DNA from 2 places in the Streptomyces sp. NPDC021080 genome. Region 1 is predicted to be linked to the other one. Evidence: riboswitches for the same ligand, from Rfam matches in the RefSeq annotation. Region 1 holds a riboswitch; the other holds the start of a gene.
What was found. A riboswitch is a leader RNA that binds a small molecule or an ion and turns the genes downstream of it on or off. The one in region 1 is predicted to bind cobalamin.
Positions count from the first base shown of each region.

Region 1 (7,691 bases):
CGTCACCGCCGACGCCCTCCGGGACACCGCCGCCGAGCTCCGGCGGAGCAACTGGCGGCAGCTCGCCGACGTCGGCGTCCACGAGGTGCCCACCGGCGACTTCTCGTACTACGACCACGTCCTCGACACCACCGTCATGGTGGGCGCGATCCCGGAACGCCACCGCGCCGCCGTCGAGGCGGACGCCCTGGACGGCTACTTCGCGATGGCCCGCGGTACCCAGGACGTCGCTCCGCTGGAGATGACCAAGTGGTTCGACACCAACTACCACTATCTGGTACCGGAGTTGGGACCTGACACCGTCTTCGCCACGGACTCCACCAAGCAGGTCGCCGAGCTGACGGAAGCCCTCGCCCTGGGACTGACCGCCCGTCCCGTACTGGTCGGCCCCGTCACCTATCTCCTGCTCGCCAAGCCCGCCCCCGGCGTGCCCGCGGACTTCGAGCCGTTGACGCTCCTGGACCGGCTGCTTCCCGTGTACGCCGAGGTTCTCGCCGACCTGCGCGCGGCCGGCGCCGAGTGGGTGCAGCTGGACGAGCCCGCCCTCGTGCAGGATCGCACCCCGGCCGAGCTGAACGCCGCCGAGCGCGCCTACCACGAGCTCGGCGGTCTCGCCGACCGGCCGAAGCTGCTCGTCGCGTCCTACTTCGACCGCCTCGGCGACGCCCTGCCGGTGCTGGCCAAGGCGCCGGTGGACGGGCTGGCGCTGGACTTCACCGAGGCCGCCGCCTCCAACCTGGACGCCTTGGCCGCCGTCGGCGGGCTGCCCGGCAAGCGTCTGATCGCCGGCGTGGTCAACGGCCGCAACATCTGGATCAACGACCTTCAGAAGTCGCTGTCCACCCTCGGCACTCTCCTCGGGCTCGCGGACCGGGTCGATGTCGCCGCCTCCTGCTCCCTGCTGCACGTGCCGCTGGACGCCGCCGCCGAGCGGGACATCGAACCGCAGATCCTGCGCTGGCTGGCCTTCGCCCGGCAGAAGACCGCCGAGATCACCACCCTCGCCAAGGGCCTCGACCTCGGCACCGACGCCATCACCGCCGAACTCGCCGTCAACCGCGCCGAACTCGCCTCCCGCGCGGGCTCGCCGATCACGCGCGATCCGGCCGTGCGAGCCCGCGCCGAGGCCGTGACCGACGCCGACGCCCGCCGCGCCCAGCCCTACGCCGAACGCACCGCGGCCCAACGCGCCCACCTCGGGCTGCCGCTGCTGCCGACCACGACCATCGGCTCCTTCCCGCAGACCACCGAACTGCGCACCGCCCGCGCCGACCTGCGCGCCGGCCGCATCGACACGGCCGGGTACGAGGAGCGCATCAAGGCGGAGATCCAGGAGGTCGTCTCCTTCCAGGAGAAGGCCGGCCTGGACGTCCTGGTGCACGGCGAGCCCGAACGCAACGACATGGTCCAGTACTTCGCCGAGCGGCTCACCGGCTACCTCGCCACGCAGCACGGCTGGGTGCAGTCCTACGGCACGCGGTACGTCCGTCCGCCGATCCTCGCCGGCGACATCTCCCGGCCCGAGCCGATGACCGTGCGCTGGACGTCCTACGCCCAGTCGCTGAGCGACCGCCCGGTCAAGGGGATGCTCACCGGCCCCGTCACCATGCTCGCCTGGTCCTTCGTCCGCGACGACCAGCCCCTCGGCGACACCGCCCGACAGGTCGCCCTCGCCCTGCGCGACGAGGTAGACGACCTGGAGGCGGCGGGCACTTCGGTGATCCAGGTGGACGAGCCCGCACTGCGCGAGACGCTTCCTCTTCGGGCAGCCGACCGCCCGGCGTACCTGGCATGGGCGACCGAGGCGTTCCGGCTCGCCACGGCCGGAGTGCGGCCGGACACCCAGATCCACACGCACATGTGCTACGCCGAGTTCGGCGACATCGTCCAGGCCATCGACGACCTCGACGCCGACGTCATCAGCCTGGAAGCCGCCCGCTCCCACATGCAGGTCGCCCGCGAACTCGCCGCCCACGGCTACCCGCGCGAGGCCGGTCCCGGCGTGTACGACATCCACTCCCCGCGCGTCCCGAGCGCCGAGGAGGCCGCCGGCCTCCTGCGGGCCGGGCTCAAGGCCATCCCCGCCGAACGCCTGTGGGTCAACCCCGACTGCGGCCTGAAGACCCGCGCCTGGTCCGAGACCCGTGCCTCGCTGGAGAACCTGGTCGCCGCCGCGCGCACGGTCCGTGAAGAACTCTCCGCGTCCTGACAGCAGGTCCCATCGCCCGGGGGAGGACGCGGCCGCCGTCCTCCCCCGGCGCCCCGGCATCGGAGGAAGCACCCGCACATGGCTCTCGGTATCCCGAGCACACGGCACGACAGCGCAGTGTCCATTCGCGACCTGCTGGCACGAGGAGGCCGCTCCTTCTCCTTCGAATTCATGCCGCCGCGCACCGCGCAGGCCGAGGCGGGGCTCTGGACGGCGATCCGCCGACTGGAGGCCCTGTCGCCGACGTTCGTCTCGGTGACGTACGGGGCGGGCGGTTCGACGAGGGGCCGGACGGTCGACGTCACGGGCCGGATCGCGCAGGAGACCACACTCACCCCGGTCGCCCACCTCACCGCGGTCGGCCACAGCACTGCCGAACTGCGCAACATCCTCGGCCACTACGCCGACCAGGGCGTACGCAATGTTCTTGCCCTGCGCGGAGACCCGCCGGGAGACCCGCTCGGCTCCTGGACCATGCATCCGCAGGGGGTCCGGTACGCGGCGGACCTGGTCGGTCTGATCAGGGAATCCGGGAACTTCTGCGTCGGCGTCGCCGCTTTCCCCGAGCTGCATCCCCGTTCCCGTGACCGGGACGACGACATCCGCCACTTCGTCGCCAAGTGCCGGGCCGGAGCCGATTTCGCCATCACCCAGATGTTCTTCGACGTCGAGGACTACCTGCGCTTCCGGGACCTGGTGGCCGCGGCCGGCTGCGAGACACCGATCATCCCCGAGATCATGCCGGTCACCACCATCCGCTCGCTCCGGCGTATCCCCACGCTCTCCACCGCCGCCTTCCCGGCCCGGCTGGCCGAGAGCATGCTCGACGCGCAGGAAGACCCGAGAGCCGTCCGAGCACTCGGAATCGATCACGCCACCGCGATGTCCCGCCGCCTGCTCGCCGAAGGCGCTCCGGGACTGCACTTCATGACCATGAATCACTCGACGGTGACGACAGAGATCTATCAGAGCCTTGGGCTCCAGGCCTGAGCCTTCGAACACCGTTCCCGCGGGAATCCGTCGTCCCGCGCCGGTCGGCATCGTCGACATCACCGCGGCCTCGTTCTCGGACGGGAACCGGTTCCTGACCGCGCACGCGGCGGTGGCGCACGCGCGCAAGCTGTGCGCGGAGGGCGCCGACGCCATCGAACTCGGTCTTGCCACGAGTCGTCCGGGGTCACGACAGGTGCCCCCGGACGAGGAGATGAGACGGCCGGCCGATGTCATCGACGAGCTGGTCGCCGAGGGCGTTCCGGTGTCCGTCGACTCCTGTCGGCCCGCGACGCAGCGGTTCACCACCGCCCGGGGCGCCGCGTATCTCGACGACATCCAGAGGTTCGACGATCCCACCCGTTACGAGGAACTCGCCGGTACGGCCTGCCGACTTGTGGTCGTGGACCCCGTATGACGTCATGGTCCTCCGGGACACGCTCACCGTGTTCGAGGCCCTGGATCGGCGGAGCCGAGCGGTTGGTGACCAGGCGGGAGACAGGCATGCGCCGGACCCCGCCTGCTCGAGTGACGTCCGTCGACTCAATCCCGGCTCGGCACAGCGGAGTTCCGCGAGCACCTGCCCCGGCAAGGGGCACCAGGCGCGCCTTCCCTCACTGAACGCCCCCACCGGGTGCGCTCGTTCACCGCGTCTTGCGAGGCGGCGTGAACACATACAGACCGAGAATGTCGGGGCAGGGAGCGATCCCCGGACCGCCGGCGCGCACCCAGGCGACGATGTCCTCGGTCGCGTCGGGGTCGTTGACGAGTCCGAGCCAGACCGGACGGGCGCCGGCGGCCCGCGCGGCGGCCGAGGGCTGGACGACGATCACATTGGCGTGTTCGCACACGCCGAGGCAGTCCGAGACGCGTACGGGGGCGTCCTCCGCGAGCCGCTCGGTCTGACGTTCGTGATCGACTCCGGTCACCTTCGGGGTTCCGCAGCAGCAGTCCCGGCAGACGACGACGCGGCACGGCGCCGGTGTGGCGGGGGTGTTCGGGGTACGGAGCACGGGCATGCCTCGGGGGTCGGGGCTCGTACGCGGAGCCTGGCCTACGGACGTCCGCCGCGCCGGCGGCGCGGCGGTGCCAGCAGGTCTTCGGACTCGGGTTCGTCCGGCCGGGGCGCCTTCCCGGTCTCCCAGTGGCGTCGTGCCCCGCCCGTCCCCCTCACCGCTGCGCGTCAGTTCCGGATTCGCACCGGATTCCCTGGCCTCGGATGTGGCTCGACTGGCCCGACGAGGCTATCAAGCCCGCCGCGCGGTCAGTTCGTGCGCTCGGTCACGGGGAACCGGATACGCGGGCCGGCGTTCCGAGTGCGCGCGATCAACACCTCAGGCCCAACGGAAGGCTCCGACGAGACCGAGGCCAACCCGAAGATCCTCGCGGCGCTGTCGCCGTACGCGGACGGGAACCACTCCTTCTTCAGCCGAAGAAAGTCAGCCACGACGGCGGGATTGCCAACCGATCACGCACGCGTGTGCCTCGCTGCACCCCCACCAGGCTCAGCCACGCCATCGCTCGTCCACCAGTGCATGCCTCGACGGCCGATCCGGGACGACGACGCCTGCCAGCCATCAGCTTGGGAAGCTGCGGGCATTTGCAACCGATTCGTTCGCCGGCCTGGGTGAACAGCCGGGGCGCGCTCTCGTCGGGGCTTGGCTGCTTTCATCGTGATTCCCCGCTGTTCCCCACTCGATCTGGTGCGGTTGTGGTGCGAGCCTCACACAGGCAGAGGTAACGCTCGTGGGGCCTCTTGTCAGTGCTCATGATTAGGGTCTCAGACACGCGGCCGGCTTCCGAGGTGTCCAGCTCTGTAGAGCAGCTGCATCCCCGGCTTTGTATGGGGGCGGCCCGGGTACGACCCGGGACCTAACCAACGGTCGGGCTTCGTCGATGGCCAAGGAGAGACCTGCCGGCGCCGGCCGCGCACCCAGTACGCCAGTGCCGCGGGAGCAGGCACTGCTCTCCAACTGTGTTGGTGGGCTCTTGGACCGGGTGCGAGGGCTTCGGGGTAGCGTGCGAGCTCGGAGGTAATCGTGGCGCTTTTCTATGAGGGCCTGACCTACGAAGATCTCGTCGACTGGGCTGGCGGGCAGGGAGTGACCCGGGCCAAGCGGTCTGCCGTGGGCGACTGGCGGATACCGGACGCGGACAAGGCGGTCCTCATGGAGGTCGGCATTCCCCATACAGAGGACACACCGCTCACCCGAGTGTGTTTCCAGGAAAGCTTCCAGCCGTCACTGCCGACCACTGATGGACGAATGCTCTACCTCGTGGCGGAGAGGCAGCTCTCGGACCTCCCGGACGGTGCCCTGACATCCTCGTGGGCCATAGAGCCGGATACCGGAACCGTCTACTACGTTCAACCGGACGGCGAGCCGTGGTTCGCCAACTCCTCCGTCGTCCTCTGGGTGCAGTGCCTGCACCACTACGGGCTGCGGGTCGACACCTGCGACCTGCTCCTCAACGCCGACGACCATGAGGAAGACGCCGTCCTGGCCGAATTGGAAGAACTGGCGGCCGAACTGGAGGAATGCGACCCCCCGGCGTTCGCGGGGTACCAGGGATACATCTGGGCCGAGTTCCTGGGCCGCTGGCTGTGGTGACGGGGACCAAGCCTGAGGGCGGCACGCCTCACCTCAGCTTGGGAAGCTGAGGTTTCCTGGCGGCGGTTGCTGCGCTGATCTGCGGCGGAGTGGTGCTGGAGCCCGGGTCGTCTCTGGGGTCAGTCCCCGCTGTTCCCCGTGGTTCCCCGCGGGATCTGGCACGCGAATGGCACGGTCTCTTCGCCTCGGACGTCCCTTGGCGAAGCTGTGCGATGGAGCGTCTGAGTCTCAGCCGACGGCAGTCAGCCGCGATGGTGGGTCGGTCGACTGTGTGCCTCCCCGTACCGCTGCCAGCCTGAGCCAGGCTATCCGGCGGTCGACCGGCTCAAGCCTCGACGATAAATGCACATGGGTGGCGCCTTGCACGATGACCTCTTCGTCTCGCGGCAGCTTGACCGACACGGGCGCCTCGGCGAGGCACCCGCTACCTTCACCGACCATCTGCCAACGTTCGTGTTCGCTGCCGGTGTGTCAGTGTTGTCAGGTAGTCGCCGCTTGCCTCCGTGCCCCGGATCCTCCGGTTCGGTCGCGGCACCCGACCGGGTGCGGTCTCGGTGAGGCGCACGAACGTCCAGGCGACCGCCATGGCCCATGGCCGGGGCGGTCGCGCGTCTCCACCGTACCGAATATGACGAACTGTCATAATGCGTCACATTCTGTCAGTCCGGTCGAGAGGATTGCTGTGACTAGCTGTCAAGCCGTGAGGGGGGTGGGCGTGCAGGAGGCCCTCCCGTCGTCGGCGCCGCCTGATCTTCGAGTGCGTCGCTCGTGGTGGGATGGGTTGCTGCGGGCGCTGGGGGCAGGTCTCGTCGTAGTGGCCGGCCTGGCCCTGCCCATGGTGGCCCCGCAGCCCGCCCAGGCCGTGCCGCCCGGCACCTACGCCTACGTCACCAACTTCAACGCCAACACGGTGTCGGTGATCAACAGAGCGACGAACACGGTGGCGGTCACGGTTCCCGTCGGCGCTGCGCCGTGGGAAGTGGCGGTGTCGCCGAACGGCACCCGCGCCTACGTGACCAACCGCGCCGATGACACGGTGTCCGTGATCAACACCGCGACCGACACGGTCGTCGCCACCGTCCCCGTCGGCCTTGAGCCCCTGGGGGTGGCGGTGTCGCCGGACGGCACCCGCGCCTACGTCACCAACTTCAGCGCCGACACGGTGTCCGTGATCAAGACGAACACGAACACGGTCGTCGCCACCATCCCCGTCGGTGACGCTCCCATCGGGGTGGCGGTGTCGCCGAACGGTACCCGCGCCTACGTCACCAATTCCGACGCCAACACGGTGTCCGTGATCAAAACGGCGACGAACACGGTCGTCGCCACCATCCCCGTCGGCGCCTTCCCGTTCGGGGTGGCGGTGTCGCCGAACGGTACCCGCGCCTACGTCACCAATTTCAACGCCGACACGGTGTCCGTGATCAAGACGAACACGAACACGGTCGTCGCCACCATCCCCGTCGGCGATGCGCCCCAGGGGGTGGCGGTGTCGCCGAACGGCACCCGCGCCTACGTCATCAACGCCGACGCCGACACGGTGTCCGTGATCAAAACGGCGACGAACACGGTCGGCGCCACCATCCCTGTCGGCGATGCACCCCGAGAGGTGGCGGTGTCGCCGAACGGCACCCGCGCCTACGTCACCAACGCCAACGCCGACACGGTGTCCGTGATCAACACCGCCACCAACACCGTCGTGGCCACCATCCCCGTCGGCGACCTCCCGTTCGGGGTGGCGATCGGGGTCGTGCCCTGCCCAGGCCACGGCAAGCCGGGTCACGGAAAGTCAGGCCACGACCGGCCAACCACGGCCACCGTCCTGGCCCCCGGTAACTGCACACCGGCATGACGAACGCCCCGGCGCCGGCCGCCCACCCTCG
Region 1 covers NZ_JBIRQM010000034.1:31,337-39,027, forward strand. Annotated here, with positions in the region: gene metE (5-methyltetrahydropteroyltriglutamate--homocysteine S-methyltransferase) at 1-2,209, shown strand, start outside; gene metF (methylenetetrahydrofolate reductase [NAD(P)H]) at 2,288-3,199, shown strand; gene ACH4S8_RS43400 (dihydropteroate synthase) at 3,183-3,617, shown strand; gene ACH4S8_RS43405 ((2Fe-2S) ferredoxin domain-containing protein) at 3,844-4,218, opposite strand; cobalamin riboswitch at 4,273-4,449, opposite strand; gene ACH4S8_RS43410 (SUKH-4 family immunity protein) at 5,239-5,808, shown strand; gene ACH4S8_RS43415 (beta-propeller fold lactonase family protein) at 6,590-7,660, shown strand.

Region 2 (7,691 bases), on a different contig from region 1:
GGTGGCCTGTCCCTCGCCGTAGGTCAGAGCGCCGACGGAGGCGAGGGCCTGCAGGGCCCAGTCGAGGAGCGGGGCGAGGGGTGCGTCCGGGACCTCGGCGGGTTCCGGGGCGGGCTCGGTCGCGGGCTCGGGGCCGTAGGAGATCTCGCAGCGTTCGGTGCGCAGTTCCGTGACGCGCTGTCCGAGGAGGTCGAGAAGCTGGTCCACCGGGACGGGCCCGGCGGAGAGCTGGAGGAAGGAGAGCACCTGGGGCATCGCGGAGACGACCTCGGCGACGGCCGCGGGCTCGCGCTCCACCGGCTCGGGGTACGCGAGGGACCAGGCGTCGAAGAGGGCGACCCAGCCGCGCAGGACGGCGCTGTCGTCGCGGCTCCAGGCGCGCAGCCGCCATCCCGGGCGGGCGTCGTCGCCGTGCACCTCGATGAGACCGGCCAGGCGGGCGGTGTCCCAGTCGCCGCGGACCTGGACCGGGGTGAGTCCGAGATCCGTGGCGGCGCGCTGCGCGGTGGCGTCGGAGAGGGTTCCCTTGCCGTCGGGGTTCGCTCCGTCGCGCCCCGGGCGCAGGACGGCGTCGGCCCAGCGGGCCACCCGGGCCGCGTCGGACAGACGCGTTCGCGCCATGCGGGCGAGTTCCGCGGGCGGCGGTGTGCCTTCCGGCGGCCGCGGTGCGGGGCGGCGTGTACGGCGCTGGGTCACCTCTCGGGGAGCGGTCGCGAGGGACCGCGGGCTGACGAGTCGGAGCCTGGAGTCGCGCGGGTTACGGGACGTCACGGGTGCAGTCTTGCGGTTGACGGTCCGAAAACCCAAACGGAATGCCCTCGCAGGCCACGGGGGCGCCGGGAGCGGGGCCCTCCCGGGGTGCCCGGCGCATGGGAAACGGTGCCGCGCGGAGTCGTCCGGGCCCCGACCGGAAGCGCGTCCTCGCGTCGGCTCCGGGGGCGTGCCGGTCTCCTCCCGGTGGAGTGCCGAGGCCTACATCAGGGGGGTGAGGAAGCGGCGCAGGGCTTCCTCGTAGCTCGCCGGGTCGGCGTTCCACATGGCTCCGTGCGGGGCGTTCGGGACCGTGTGCAGGGTGACCAGGTCGGGGCGGCTCGCGGCGAGGCGGCGGGAGGCGCCCCAGGGGGCGATGCCGTCGTCCGGGCCGTGCACCAGCAGGGTCGGCACCTTGACCTGGTCGGGGTGCGCGGCGTGCGCGATGCGGTCTCCGCGTACGCCGGTGCGGCCCTGTGCGGCGCGCACCGCGAGCGGCAGCAGGAAGCCCGGGGTGTGGCGGGCGCCGGCGAGGGCGCGCAGGGTGGTCTCCCAGTCGAGGACCGGCGAGTCCAGGACGAGGCCGGAGATCCGCTCGCGCAGGGCGGAGTGGGCGGCGGCGCGCAGGGCCATGGTGGCGCCGGTGGACCAGCCGAACAGGACGACCCGCTCGGCGCCGAACCGGACGGCGTACCGGATGGCCGCGTCGAGATCGCGCCATTCGGTCTCGCCGAGGTGGTTCAGTCCGTCCGGCGGGCGGGGCGCCCCGAGGTCGCCCCGGTAGGCGAGGTCGAGGACGGGGAAGTGCCGGTCGTTCAGGAACTCCATCAGGTTCATGGGGTGTTCCCGGGTGGCGCCCAGGCCGTGCACGGTGATGACCCAGGTGTCGCGGACGGCGGGCACGAACCAGGCGGGCAGGGCGCCGAGTTCGCCGGGCACGTCGACGTCGGCGTGTTCGAGTCCGAGGGCGGCCCCGGGATCGCCGACGTACAGGTTCGGGGTGAGCCACACCTTGTCACCGCGCTCCAGGGAGCCGTGCGTGACGCGCTCCAGGCTGCGTACGACGGTGTCGGCGGTGTGGGGCACGGAGTTCTGGACGGGGCCGACGACCGCGTGGGAGCCGTCTCCCGCGAGGCCGTAGGTTCCCGGGCGCCGGGAGGCGAGGGCCCGGGTGAGGGTGATTCCGCCGGCCGTCGTGGCGTGCACGGTGAGCCGGGGCTCGGTGGGCAGGGGTTTGCCGGGCCGCGTCTTCAGCGCGGCGTCGCTGGCGAACCGGCCCGCCGCCACGGAGGCCGCGCCCGCGGCTATGGCTACGGTGACGGCCGCTGCCGTGGCTCTTAGGGTGCGCACCCGACCAGTTTCCCGGGGGTCCCGGCCATCGGCCAGCGGGAGCGCCTCCAGGGGTGACGGCCGACGCTCACCGGACCTCCGGGCCGACCTGCGTTCACCGGACCTCCGGGCCGGCCTGCGCTCGCCCGATCCCCGGGCCGGGGTCCGGTCCGGTGCCCTCACTCCTTCTGGCCGTACCCCGCGAGCTGCTCCCCCGCCTCCGCGAGCTGGTCCGGTGAGAGCAGGGCGGGGGTGAGGCCGGGGACCGAGGAGGCCAGGAGCCAGACGCGGCACATCCATTCCAGCTGGGCTGTGCGGTCGTACGCCTGGTGCAGCGAGGCCCCGTGCGCGATGGTGCCGTGGTTCCGGAGGAGGCAGGCGGTGCGACCGCTCAGGGCTCGGAGCGTGTTCTCGGCCAGCTCCGGTGTGCCGTAGGCCGCGTAGGGGGCGACGCGGACCGGGCCGCCCATGGCCGCCGCCATGTAGTGGACGAGCGGGAGTTCGGGGACGAGGAGCGAGACGGCCGTCGCGTGCGGCGCGTGGGTGTGGACGATCGCCCGTGCCCCGGTCGCGCGGTAGACGGCGAGGTGCATCGGCAGTTCGCTGGTCGGGCGCAGCGAACCGAGGACCTGCCGGCCGTCGAGGCCGACGCCGACGATGTCGTCGGGCGTCAGCCGGTCGTAGGGCACGCCCGTGGGTGTGACCAGGACGGTGTCGCCGACCCGGACGGAGACGTTGCCGGAGGTGCCGACGACCAGTCCGTCGGCGACCGTGCGTCGGGCCGTCGAGACCAGCTCGTCCCAGGCCCGTCCAAGGGTGTCGCGGGTGTCCCGCGGAGCCGGTTCGCCCCGCCCGCCGGCCTCGTCCGTCGTCCGTGGGTGCTCCCGCCCGTCCGGGGTGTCCCGGTGCCGCTCAGTCATGACGCGATCCTGCCAGGCGCCCTCCTTCGCGCACCCCTTGCGGGAGTGCTCGCGGGACGGATGCGGGAGGTGTCCGGCCGCCAAGACCCCATGGTTGTATGTGATTTACATCACTTCACATCAATGGAACGCCGACGTGACCCCGCTCGGACATTCACCGCGGATCACACCCCGTGGCCGGTCCACTACGACCCGACCGACGCCCGGACACCACCTCCGGGGCGACCGCTTCGGCCCTCCGGAAGGTGTGACGACGGCTACAGCCTGGACGTGACGGGGATCTCGCTCCTCAAACCTGCTCCGACCCGATGGCCGCGCCCGACCCCGCGAGCCCAAGTGGAGCACGGAATTCCGCATCCGTTCGAGCCTGCCGAGCCGGCCTCCGACACAAGCGGAACGACTGTCCACCGTTCGAGACATCGCGAAGTCCGACCCAGTTCACCTTCCGTTCACCCAGGTTGCCTACGGTCCACCTGCCACTGACGTCCAACAGAAGCCTGGGTAAATGGAACACATCACGCTCCTCCTCGGAATCGTGATCGTCACCGCTCTCGTGTTCGATTTCACGAACGGTTTCCACGACACCGCCAACGCGATGGCCACCACCATCTCGACCGGCGCTCTGAAGCCCAAGGTCGCGGTGGCCATGTCCGCCGCCCTCAACCTTGTCGGCGCCTTCCTCTCCGTCGAGGTCGCCAACACGATCTCCAAAGGCCTCGTCGACGAGACGGGCATCCGGCCGGAGGTGATCTTCGCCGCGCTCGTCGGCGCGATCCTCTGGAACCTGGTGACGTGGCTCGTCGGACTCCCCTCCAGTTCCTCGCACGCCCTCATGGGCGGTCTGGTCGGCGCCACCATCGCCTCCGCCGGCACCGGCGCGGTGCACGGGGACGTCCTGGTCGGCAAGGTGCTCCTGCCCGCCGTCGCGGCCCCGATCGTCGCGGGCCTGGCGGCGATGGTCGCCACCCGGCTGTCGTACAAGCTCAGCGGTGACGCCGAGACCAAGGCCACCAAGAAGGGTTACCGCGCCGGCCAGATAGCCTCCGCGGGCCTGGTCTCGCTGGCCCACGGCACCAACGACGCGCAGAAGACGATGGGCATCATCACCCTGGCCCTGGTCGCCGGTGGCGCCGTCGCTCCCGACTCCGACCCGCCGGTCTGGGTCATCCTCTCCGCCGGTCTCGCGATCGCGCTCGGCACCTACCTGGGCGGCTGGCGCATCATCCGCACGATGGGCAAGGGCCTGACCGACCTCCAGCCGCAGCAGGGTTTCGCCGCCCAGACCAGCGCGGCCACGGTCATCCTGGCCTCCTCGCACATCGGCTTCTCCCTCTCCACCACGCACTCGGTCTCCGGTTCCGTGATGGGTGCGGGCCTCGGCCGCAAGGGCGGTGTGGTCCGCTGGTCCACCGCCACCCGCATGGCCGTCGCCTGGGTCCTCACCCTGCCCGCCGCCGCGATGGTCGGCGCCCTCGCCGAGTGGGTGACCGGTTTCGGCGCCTGGGGCACCGCGCTCGTCGCCGTCTTCCTGGTCGCGTCCAGCTTCGCGATCTGGCGCCGCTCGCGCCGCGAGGTCATCGACCACAACAACGTGAACGACGACGCGGAGCCCGCCGGTGTGGTGACGCAGGCCATCGCCGCCGTCACCCCGCCCCCGGCCGGCACCGTGGCCGACGGCCTCACGGCCACCATCCCCGCTCCGGCCGAGCCCACGGTGAACCCGTCGGCGCAGTCCCGCGTGGCCTGAGACCCGAAGGAAAAGCAGCATGAACATCGACTGGTCAGCTCTCGGATCCGTCTTCGGGGTCAGCCTCGGAGTGACCGTGGCCCTCGTCGCCCTCTTCACCCTCGGCGTCGCCGGCCTCTCCAAGAAGGAGACGTCCCAGGGCGGTTCCGCGGTCGCGGCGGCCACCGGCGCCTACGTCTGCTTCGCGGCCTGCGCCGCGGCGGTGGCGTACGGCATCTCCCTGATCATCACCAAGTAGCCCGGCACGGGGCCTGGTCCGGACGACAGGCCCCGCGACCCGCAACCGGGTCGCGCCGGGCGGTACCGCGCGTGGGGTGCGGGACGGATCACCGTCCCGCACCCCACGCGTATGTGTCCCCCGCCCCACGCGCACGGGTCCCGCGCCCCACGCGTATGTGGGCCTGCGCACACTGTCCCTCCGCAGGTCAACAGCCAGTTGACGGCCGTTCTCGCCCCGTGGTGGACTGCCGGAGCCAAGTACGGCGGCATGAGAGGAAGCCGGTGCGAATCCGGCGCGGTCCCGCCACTGTCATCGGGGAAGGAACTCCCCGGGAGCCAGGAACTCTCACCGCCGGTCTCGTCGAACCAGGGCGTGGACACCCTGAGTGAGGACATATCGCCATGCGCGGCTGCCCGTTGCCCGTTCCGCTGAGTACGAAGGTTCCGCCTCACCCCACGGCCGGCTGACCCCGTGCGTGCCGATCGCGTCTTCGCGTACGGCGCCGCCGCCGGCCTTCTCGGCGACCTGCTGCTCGGCGATCCCCGCCGGGGGCATCCGGTCGCCGCGTTCGGGCGGGCCGCCGCGGCCGTGGAGCGGACCCTGTGGCGGGACCACCGCGGGTGGGGCGCCCTGCACACCGCCGTCTGCGTGGGCGGCGCCACCTCACTGGCCGCGCTCGCGAGCCGCCGCGTACGCACGTCGCGTACCGCCTCCGTCGCCCTGACCGCCGCCGCCACCTGGTCCGTCGTCGGGGGAACCTCCCTCGGCCGCGAGGCACGGGCGATCGGCGGCGCCCTCGCGGCGGGTGACCTGGGCGTGGCCCGGGAGCGGCTGCCGCATCTGTGCGGACGTGACCCGCAGGCGCTGGACGCCGACGGCGTCGCGCGCGCCGTCGTCGAGTCCGTCGCCGAGAACACCTCCGACGCCGTCGTGGGCGCGCTGGTCTGGGGCGCCGTCGCCGGCGTGCCTGGCCTCGTCGCCTTCCGCGCCGTCAACACCCTCGACGCCATGGTCGGACACAAGTCCCCCCGGTACCGGCGCTACGGCTGGGCCTCCGCCCGGCTGGACGACGTCGCCGGCTGGCCGGGGGCCCGGCTGACCGCCGTCCTCGCGGCCGTGGCCGGGCCGGACCCGCGCGGCGCCCTGCGCGCCTGGCGCGCGGACGCCCACCGGCATCCGAGCCCCAACGCCGGGCCCGTGGAGGCCTCGTTCGCGGGCGCGCTCGGCGTGCGGCTCGGCGGCACCCTCTCGTACGGCGGACGGGTCGAGCACCGGCCCGTGCTGGGCGGCGCGGGGCGCGCCGTCCAGGTCCACGACATCGAACGGGCCGTACGGCTCTCCCGGCGCGTCGGCTGGCTCGCGCTCGGGGTGAGTGCCACCGCACGGGTCCTGCTCACCCGAACCGGACGGGTTCCGTCCATCAGGAAGGGGCGCACCGCATGAGCGGCGGGCTGCTGATCGCCGGAACCACCTCCGACGCGGGCAAGAGCGTCGTGACCGCCGGGATCTGCCGGTGGCTGGCGCGCCGGGGCGTCAAGGTCGCGCCCTTCAAGGCGCAGAACATGTCCCTGAACTCGTTCGTGACCCGCGAGGGCGCCGAGATCGGGCGGGCGCAGGCCATGCAGGCGCAGGCCGCCCGGGTGGAGCCGACCGCGCTGATGAATCCCGTGCTGCTCAAGCCGGGCGGCGACCGCACCAGCCAGGTCGTCCTGATGGGAAAGCCGGTCGGCGAGATGAGCGCGCGCGGGTTCTTCGGGACGGCCGGGTCCGCGGCGGACCCCTCGTCGGGTGCCGCATCGCCCGGGGACCGGCTGCGCGGGGGGCGCCAGGAAGCACTCCTGGCGCCCGTCCTCGACTGTCTGGCGCAGTTGCGGGGCACGTATGACGCGGTGATCTGTGAAGGAGCCGGCAGCCCGGCCGAGATCAATCTGCGGCGCACCGACATCGTGAACATGGGGGTGGCGCGGAACGCGGGGCTTCCCGTGCTCGTCGTCGGCGACATCGACCGGGGCGGGGTGTTCGCCTCGTTCTTCGGGACGGTCGCGCTGCTGTCCCCCGAGGACCAGGCGCTCGTCGCCGGGTTCCTCGTCAACAAGTTCCGGGGTGACGTCAGCCTGCTGGAGCCAGGCCTCGACATGCTGCACGGCCTGACCGGGCGGCGCTCGTACGGCGTACTGCCGTTCCGGCACGGTCTGGGCATCGACGAGGAGGACGGGCTGCGCGTCTCGCTGCGCGGGGCCGTCCGCGAGTCCGCGGTCTCCTCACCCGTCGGCGAGGACGTCCTGCGGGTCGCCGTCTGCGCGATCCCGCTGATGTCCAACTTCACCGACGTGGACGCGCTGGCCGCCGAACCGGGCGTCGTCGTGCGGTTCGTGGACCGGGCCGAGGAACTGGCCGACGCGGACCTGGTCGTCGTGCCCGGGACCCGGGGCACGGTCAAGGCGCTCCGGTGGCTGCGCGAGCGCGGCCTCGCGGACGCCGTCGCACGCCGGGCCGCCGAGGGGCGGCCCGTCCTCGGCGTCTGCGGCGGCTACCAGCTCCTCGGGGAGCACATCGAGGACGACGTCGAGTCCCGCGCCGGTCGGGTCGAGGGGCTCGGGCTCCTCCCCGTACGCGTGCGGTTCGCGCGGGAGAAGACACTGGCACGGCCGGTGGGCACGGCCCTCGGCGAGCACGTCGAGGGGTACGAGATCCATCACGGCGTCGCCGAGGTGACCGGCGGCGA
Region 2 covers NZ_JBIRQM010000018.1:81,002-88,692, forward strand. Annotated here, with positions in the region: gene ACH4S8_RS35770 (hypothetical protein) at 1-771, opposite strand, end outside; gene ACH4S8_RS35775 (alpha/beta hydrolase family protein) at 973-2,100, opposite strand; gene ACH4S8_RS35780 (class II aldolase/adducin family protein) at 2,259-2,999, opposite strand; gene ACH4S8_RS35785 (anion permease) at 3,505-4,746, shown strand; gene ACH4S8_RS35790 (hypothetical protein) at 4,766-4,984, shown strand; cobalamin riboswitch at 5,189-5,332, shown strand; gene ACH4S8_RS35795 (cobalamin biosynthesis protein) at 5,438-6,409, shown strand; gene ACH4S8_RS35800 (cobyric acid synthase) at 6,406-7,691, shown strand, end outside.
Region 2: it holds a riboswitch for cobalamin, as region 1 does, so the genes downstream of both, ACH4S8_RS35795 (cobalamin biosynthesis protein) here and ACH4S8_RS43405 ((2Fe-2S) ferredoxin domain-containing protein) in region 1, are expected to answer to the same signal.